Regions from separate parts of the Maricaulis sp. W15 genome, predicted to be linked through region 2. Evidence: predicted binding sites of a transcription regulator. Region 2 holds the regulator's gene; the other holds the start of a gene.
What was found. Region 2 encodes LexA, which represses DNA repair genes until DNA is damaged. Its sites were predicted from a motif close to ATGTTCCNCTTGTGTTCC; they were not measured.

Region 1 (3,715 bases), on a different contig from region 2:
GGTGAGATAGAGCCGTTCGGCCAGGTTCATCATCACGGCATAGATCTGCGCGCCGCCAATCACACAGACCTCGTCCACACCGTCGCTGCGCGCCTGCTCGAAGGCCGCCTTCATGGCCTCGCCCGGCTCGCTGACCACAATCGCGCCCTCGGTCAGATAGCCAGCCTGGCGTGTGATCACGATATTGAGCCGGCCCGGCAGGGGCCGCCGCGGCAGGCTCTCCCAGGTCTTGCGGCCCATGATGATCGGCTTGCCGGTCGTGATCGCCCTGAAACGCTGCAGGTCGGATGACAGGCGCCAGGGCAGATCCCCGTCAGCCCCGATGACACCATTGGCACCGCGCGCCACGACGAAGGCGATCTTCGGAATGATGCTGGTGGTGGAGTTGGCCATGGCTCAGCCCTCCCCGCCCGCACTGGCATCGCCCGGCTCCATCACCGCACTGTCGCGATCCAGCCAGTGCAGCCATTTATCCTGCATGGCCTGGTCCATGTCGATGCCCTCAGCCTTGGCCATGATCAACAACATGCCCAGCGCATCGGCCATTTCCAGCGCCAACTGTTTGCGGGCCTCGTCATCGGCGGGACGGCGGGTGCGGCCGGTGGTGGTCAGATAAGCCTGGGTCAGCTCGCCGACCTCTTCCTGCAGTTTCAACAGCGGCCAGTCGCCCGAGCGATCAATATCGAAATGCGTCGCATAGATGTCGGACACCCGGACGATCTTGTCGGCGAGCTCATCAAGCGGTCCGGACATGGCGCCCGCCCCTAAACGGCGACCGGCGCGGTGATGCGCGGATGCGGGTCATAACCCTCCAGCGCAATGTCCTCATACTCGAAGCCGAACAGGTCGGTTGCCTCCGGATTGAGCTTCAGGCGCGGCAGGCCCCGCGGCGTGCGTGACAGCTGTTCGCGGACCTGGTCCATATGGTTGGAATAGATGTGGGCGTCACCGAACGTGTGGATGTATTCGCCCGGCTCCAGCCCGCAGACCTGCGCCACCATCGCGGTCAGCAAGGCGTAAGAGGCGATATTGAACGGCACGCCGAGGAACATGTCGGCCGAGCGTTGATAGAGTTGGCAGCTCAGCTTCCCGTTCGCGACATTGAATTGATACAGCGTGTGGCAGGGCGGCAGCGCCATGTTGGGCACATCGGCCGGATTCCAGCCCGACACGATCAGCCGCCGCGAGGCCGGATTATTGCGGATCTGCTCGAGGATGTTGGAGAGCTGGTCGATCTCGGTGCCGTCCGGCCCCTCCCAGCGCCGCCACTGCTTGCCATAGACCGGGCCGAGATCACCATTCTCGTCGGCCCACTCATCCCAGATCTTGACCCCGCGCTCCTGCAGCCAGCGCACATTGGTCTCGCCGCGCAGGAACCACAAAAGCTCGATCGCGATCGACTTGAAATGCACCTTCTTGGTGGTCAGCAACGGGAAGCCCTTCGACAGGTCACAGCGCAGCTGGCGGCCAAACACAGACCGCGTCCCGACGCCGGTCCGGTCCGCCTGCTCGGCGCCGTTTTCCAGGATATCGCGCAGCAGGTCGAGATAGGCATTCTCGACGTCAGACCCGCCAGCCCCGGCCTGCGCCTGCGCAAAGGTTTCGCTGTCGATGACGGCCATGTCCTGCTCCCGGTGATTCTCAGCGAGACAGCATGCCAGCGAAGCCGTCCGGGTTGAACCAGCGAGCCCAGATCAGCCGGGGATAGTCGCGGCAAGTGATTGGCGGGCCTGCGGGAAAATAGGAACCCGAGCGCAGCCTTCTGCCCCCGCTTGCGGGGGAAGTGGACCGGCGCGGAGCGGCGGGCCGAAGGGGGCCGAGCGCACACTCAACCATAAACCCCTTGCCGAGAGAAAGCCGTATCCGGTTCTTGAGCTCAAGGGGCATGTCCGCGGAGCGGCGCCTGCGGCGCCCTTGACCTCAAGAACCGGATACGGCCCACTGGCTGACAAGGGAATTATAAGCAGGTCTGCGCATGGCGCGCGAAAATTGGTACGTGTCCCGATTTCTCATGGGAGGCCGGCGGCTCAGACCGGGCCAATCCGGCCGCCCGAAACGGCGAAGCGAGGCGCCACTGGAAGACTGAATCGGTACGTGTCCCCGGTTTTTGCGGTATCGGGCTACGCCCCCCGTCCTGTCAGGAGAGATCAAATTGTGACTCGCTCGCCGCCGGTCTTGGTGTATGGTTGCGGCATCGGAACATAGAGGGAACACACACATGCTCGGATACGTGACACTGGGAAGCAATGATCTGGAAAAGGCCGCCGCCTTCTACGACAAGCTGTGCGCCGAATTCGGTGTTGGCCGCATGATGGGCGACGAGAATTTCATCGCCTGGGGCAAGCCTGATGGCGGCGCCGGTATCGGCCTGACCAAGCCTTTCAATGGCGAACCGGCCACCATCGGCAATGGCGTCATGGCCGCCTTCCAGGCCGACAGCAAGGAACAGGTCGACAAGGTCTACAAGCTCGCCGTCGAAGAACTCGGCGCCCCCTGCGAAGGCCCCGCCGGCCCCCGCGGCGACAGCTTCTACGCCGGCTATTTCAGAGACCCGGACGGGAACAAGCTGAATGTGTTTTATATGGGGTGATGACGTTGAACGTGGGTGACCCACACCGGCGTAATCGTTAGCGGGCGACCAGGTGGCGGATCGCCAGGAACAGGACCGATGCGTAAAACAGTCCGGCGAACGGCCTAGCCCGATCGTCCCGTGCACACCCAGGGCGGTTGAAACCCCGCCCTGGGCGCTTGGTCCGGACTATTGCGCGGGAATAATCGGGAGTTGGATGAAGGAGGGGTAGTCGCCTCCGACATGGATGGTGTTGGTCGCCTCCGGCTCTTGCCGGTCCCATGTGCGGGTATGATAGGCGCCGGACGCGATGACGAGCTTCACACGCCTGCCCAGATAAAGGTGCCGGTGACCATTCATCCGGAATCCTCTTGAGTGCGCCATTCTCTTCGATCTCGCGACAGTCCGCGGTGCGGACGTCTCCGATGGAGGCGGGCTGACCGCCCGGCGCGCGGTCCCGCTTGCGAAGTCGTCGGGTTCGAAATGGCGCTACTGAGGTACCCGCTTCTTTCGTTGGCCCCGCTCGCTCGACTCGCAAGCCGCGATTGGTGTGGCGACAGTCCCTTCCCCATGAGCACCATCACCACATCTCATGTTCGCTAAAACGAAAATGCAACCCCGAGCACGGCTTCCAGCTCGTAATCTTCCCGCACCAGAGGGCTGCCGGTCGCTTCGTCTCCGAAGAATTCACCGCTTACATTGCCAATGATCATCCATTGCTCATTGAGCCGGTAGCGCGCGCCAAAGCCCACACCGGCGGATTTCAGGCCACTGGAGGGTTGGTATTCGGTGTAGCGGAAGGCCGGGTTTGGGTCAGCCTGGCTGGCTGCCGCTTCAAGGGATGTGATACCGAACTCGGTCTGCAGATGCTCGGCATTGGCATAGCTGATATCGCCATAGGCCGTGAGGGTCAGGGCGTTATCCATCAGGTGCCAATCGTAGGAACCTCCGAGGAAAGTCACGACGCCCTTGCCGGCATCGCCGATATCGGCCTCGAATCCAAAGCCGACCGCCGACGTGCCAAACTGGCGGAACAGCCCCCCGGCCAATACGGCGGTGCTGTCCATCGTGGCCAGATTTGCCAACGCCGGATCGTCGGACGGGTCGCGGCCTGGCTCGTAGCCGATACCGGCTTTCAACCGCCAC
Region 2 (3,715 bases):
TCGGCGTGCGTACCGTGTTCAACCTGCTTGGTCCGCTGTCCAACCCGGCCGGCGTCAAGCGTCAGCTGCTCGGCGTCTATGACAAGCGCTGGCTGGTGCCGATGGCCGAAGCGCTGCGCAATCTGGGCTGTGAGCATGCACTCTTGATGTGCGGCGAGGACGGGATGGACGAGTTGACCACGACCGGTCGCTCGAACATTGCCGAACTGCGCGACGGGGTGATCCGGGAATACAGCTTCCATCCCGAAGAGGCCAGCCTGCCTCTGGCCAGCGCCGAGGCACTGCAGGGCGGCTCGCCGCAGATGAATGCCGACGCCATCCGCGCCTTGCTCGACGGTGAGACCGGCGCCTTCCGCGACATTGCCGTGCTCAATGCCGGCGCCGCCCTGCTCCTGGCCGGACTGGCCGACAGCATTGCCGATGGCACCCGCCTGGCAGAAGCGGCCGTTGATGACGGGCGTGCCAAGACCGCCCTCGCCCGTATGGTCGCCATTTCACACGGGGAGGCGTGAGCCATGAGCACCCGCCCCGAGACCATGCCTGACACGCTGGCCCGCATCGGCGCCTACAAGCGCGAGCATATCGCGGCCTGCAAACAGGCGCGCCCTTATGCCGAGATCGCCGCCGCGGCGCGCGATGTGGCGCCGGTACGCGGCTTTGCCAAGGCCCTCGCTGTCGCACCGGACGGCCTCGGCCTGATCGCCGAGATCAAGAAGGCCAGCCCGTCGAAAGGCCTGATCCGCGCCGATTTCGATCCGCCCGCCCTCGCCCGCGCCTATGAGGCCGGCGGGGCGAGCTGCCTGTCCGTGCTGACCGATACGCCCAGTTTTCAGGGCGCCGATACCTTCCTCACCGAGGCCCGCAATGCCGTCGCCCTGCCGGCCCTGCGCAAGGATTTCATGTATGATCGTTACCAGGTTGCCGAGGCCCGCCTACTCGGGGCCGATGCGATCCTGGTGATCATGGCGGCGGTTGATGATGACACCGCCCGCCAGCTGATCGAGGAAGCCAATGCCTGGTCGCTCGACGTGCTGGTGGAAGTCCATGACGCCGCCGAGATGGAACGGGCGCTGGCGCTCGACGCGCCCCTGCTCGGTGTCAACAACCGCAATCTGCGGACCTTCGAGACATCCCTCGACACATTCGACGCGCTGGCGCCGATGGTGGCTGATGACCGGCTGCTGGTCGCCGAGAGCGGGATTTTCGGCCGTGATGACGCCTTGCGCCTGAAACAGGCCGGTGCCCGCGCCCTGTTGGTCGGCGAAAGCCTGATGCGTCAGGACGATGTCCGGACAGCAACGGCGACCCTGTTGGGCCGTCCGGCGACCGCTTGACGACATTTCAGAACACTTGTAGAACAAACACTCCTATTCCTGATTTGTTCCCGCAGGCCTGCGCCTGATTCCGGGAATGCGAACAAGGGGGTTGCCTTGCTGACGCGGAAACAGAACGAGCTCTTGCTCTTCATCCATCAACGCATCAAGGAAACCGGCGTCTCGCCCTCCTTCGACGAGATGAAGGGCGCGCTGCAACTGGCCTCCAAATCCGGTGTTCACCGCCTGATCACGGCACTGGAGGAGCGCGGCTTCATCCGTCGCCTCGCCCATCGCGCCCGGGCACTGGAAGTGCTCAAATTGCCCGAATCAGCGGCGGCGGCTGAAACGCCGAGCCTGCCACGCGGCAATCTCGGCCCCAATGTCGTGCGCGGCAATTTCGCCAAGCCCGAGGAAAGCCCGCGCGAATCGACGGTCGACATACCCGTGCTCGGCCGGATCGCCGCCGGCGTGCCCATCTCGGCCATCCAGCATGAAACCGACCGCCTGCCCGTCCCTGCGGACATGGTCACCGGCGGCGAGCATTTCGCGCTTGAGGTGAAGGGCGATTCGATGATCGAGGCCGGTATCATGGATGGCGACACTGTCCTCATCCGGCGCTGCCAGTCTGCCGAGTCCGGTGATATCGTGGTCGCCTTGGTTGATGACGAGGAAGCCACGCTCAAACGCCTGCGCAAAAAAGGCGGCTCAATCGCCCTGGAAGCGGCCAATCCCGAATACGAGACCCGCATTTTCGGCCCCGATCGGGTCAAGGTGCAAGGACGTCTTGTGGGACTGATCCGGCGTTATCACTGACGACGTGATTGCTTTGCTTGGCAACTTCGATGCGCACGGTTTGAATCGTCCTTGGACGCTGTCACAGCCATAGGCGCAGGTCGCAGGTGCGCTCTACAGGCGCCGCCTGTGTGCCGTTTGGAACGCACCGGTGGACGCCGGCTCTTGTTCCAGATTCAGCTCCTGCCGCGCCGCGACGATGGTCCGGGATCAGGCGGGCAAGGGACCGTCGCAAATCGCCACCGCCATCAACGCCCGTGCCAGGGGCGTGCACCGACCAATGGCCGTGCACGCTGGATCGCGACCAGTTGACCATCACGCAGATGCAGTGACTGGCCACCGGTTCTCGCCAACTCATCGGCATCGATGATCCGGGCTTGGCATTGGCGGGCAATTGCCGGCGGCACCGCAAGATCAGCCACAATGAGGTCGGCGCGGGAACAATCGGTCGGCCAATCCTGCAGCGACGACAAGCGGGTCACCCGCACGCCCTGGAGCCGGGCATTGCAGCCATGGCTGTCACAATTGGCATCCCAGACTGCCGGCGCCGGATCCGCCACCCCGCGCGCCTCGAGGAACACCCGCGCTGCAAAGCGTGAGCGGCGCCGGTCGCTGACCACCCAGCCGGTGGCGTCATCTCGGGCGAGGATCAATCCGGTCTCGGAGATGAAGAGATCCGGCTGCGGCAGCACGGCCCACAAACCCAGCGCCGCTGCCATCACGGCGGCCCCGCTCCAGCGCCACAGTCCACGAACCAGAAGGCTGGCGACAAAGCCGGCCGCAAACAAGGCCAGAACCAAGCCCGGCGTTGCCGGCAGATAACGCTGCGCGCCCGGCCAGTCGGCGACCATGTGGGCCAGTGCCAGCATGATCGATAACCCCCACTCCATGACGGCGAAGGCCGGACCATCCAGACCGACGGGTATCAGCACCAGGCCGAGCACGCCAGCCGGCATGACCAGCAAGGAGAAAATCGGCATCACCAGCAGATTGCCGGCCAGGCCGAAGCTGGCGACGCGGTGAAAATGGAAGGCGGCAAACCCGGCCGTTGCCGTGCCGGCAACCAGGCTGGTCGTGCCCAAACCACCGAAGAACAACCGTATCTGCGACAAGGCGCCAGCCTGCGAGCCACGGCGGGACCGGTCCTGCCACAGCCGCGCCACCGTGATCAGCGCTGCCGCCGCGGAAAACGACATCTGAAAGCCCGGCGTGATCACGGCTTGGGGCTGCAAGGCAAGGACGGCAATGACGGCAAGGCTCAGCGTGTGCAGCGACAGGGCGCGGCGTCCGAGAATGACTGCACCGAGCACCGAAACCGTCATGATGAAGGCGCGCTGGGTCGGGATCGTACCGCCGGACAGGACCAGATATCCCACTGCGAACACCAATGCCACCCAAGCCGCCGGCACAGCGGCATCATAGCGCCGCGCCCAAGGAAAGATGGTGGCCAGACCGAGACGGACGGCGAAAAAGACCCCGCCGGCCAGCAAAGCCATATGCATGCCGGAGATCGCCAGGACATGTCCAAGCCCGGCCCTTCGCAGCGCTTCGACATCACCCGGATCGATATGGGCCCGGTCACCGGTCAGGAGGGCCGCTGCCAGCGC

Region 1: a site for LexA is predicted at 2,197-2,214, ahead of AWH62_RS10295 (VOC family protein). Genes of this name have one in related genera too.

What each region holds. Positions count from the first base shown of each region.
Region 1 covers NZ_LQXG01000017.1:127,839-131,553, reverse strand. The annotation lists gene AWH62_RS10310 (dihydrofolate reductase) at 1-393, opposite strand, end outside; gene AWH62_RS10305 (phosphoribosyl-ATP pyrophosphohydrolase) at 397-753, opposite strand; gene AWH62_RS10300 (thymidylate synthase) at 765-1,622, opposite strand; gene AWH62_RS10295 (VOC family protein) at 2,219-2,590, shown strand; gene AWH62_RS10290 (MipA/OmpV family protein) at 3,169-3,715, opposite strand, start outside.
Region 2 covers NZ_LQXG01000012.1:355,842-359,556, reverse strand. The annotation lists gene trpD (anthranilate phosphoribosyltransferase) at 1-512, shown strand, start outside; gene trpC (indole-3-glycerol phosphate synthase TrpC) at 537-1,334, shown strand; gene lexA (transcriptional repressor LexA) at 1,431-2,129, shown strand; gene AWH62_RS07110 (ComEC/Rec2 family competence protein) at 2,357-3,715, opposite strand, start outside.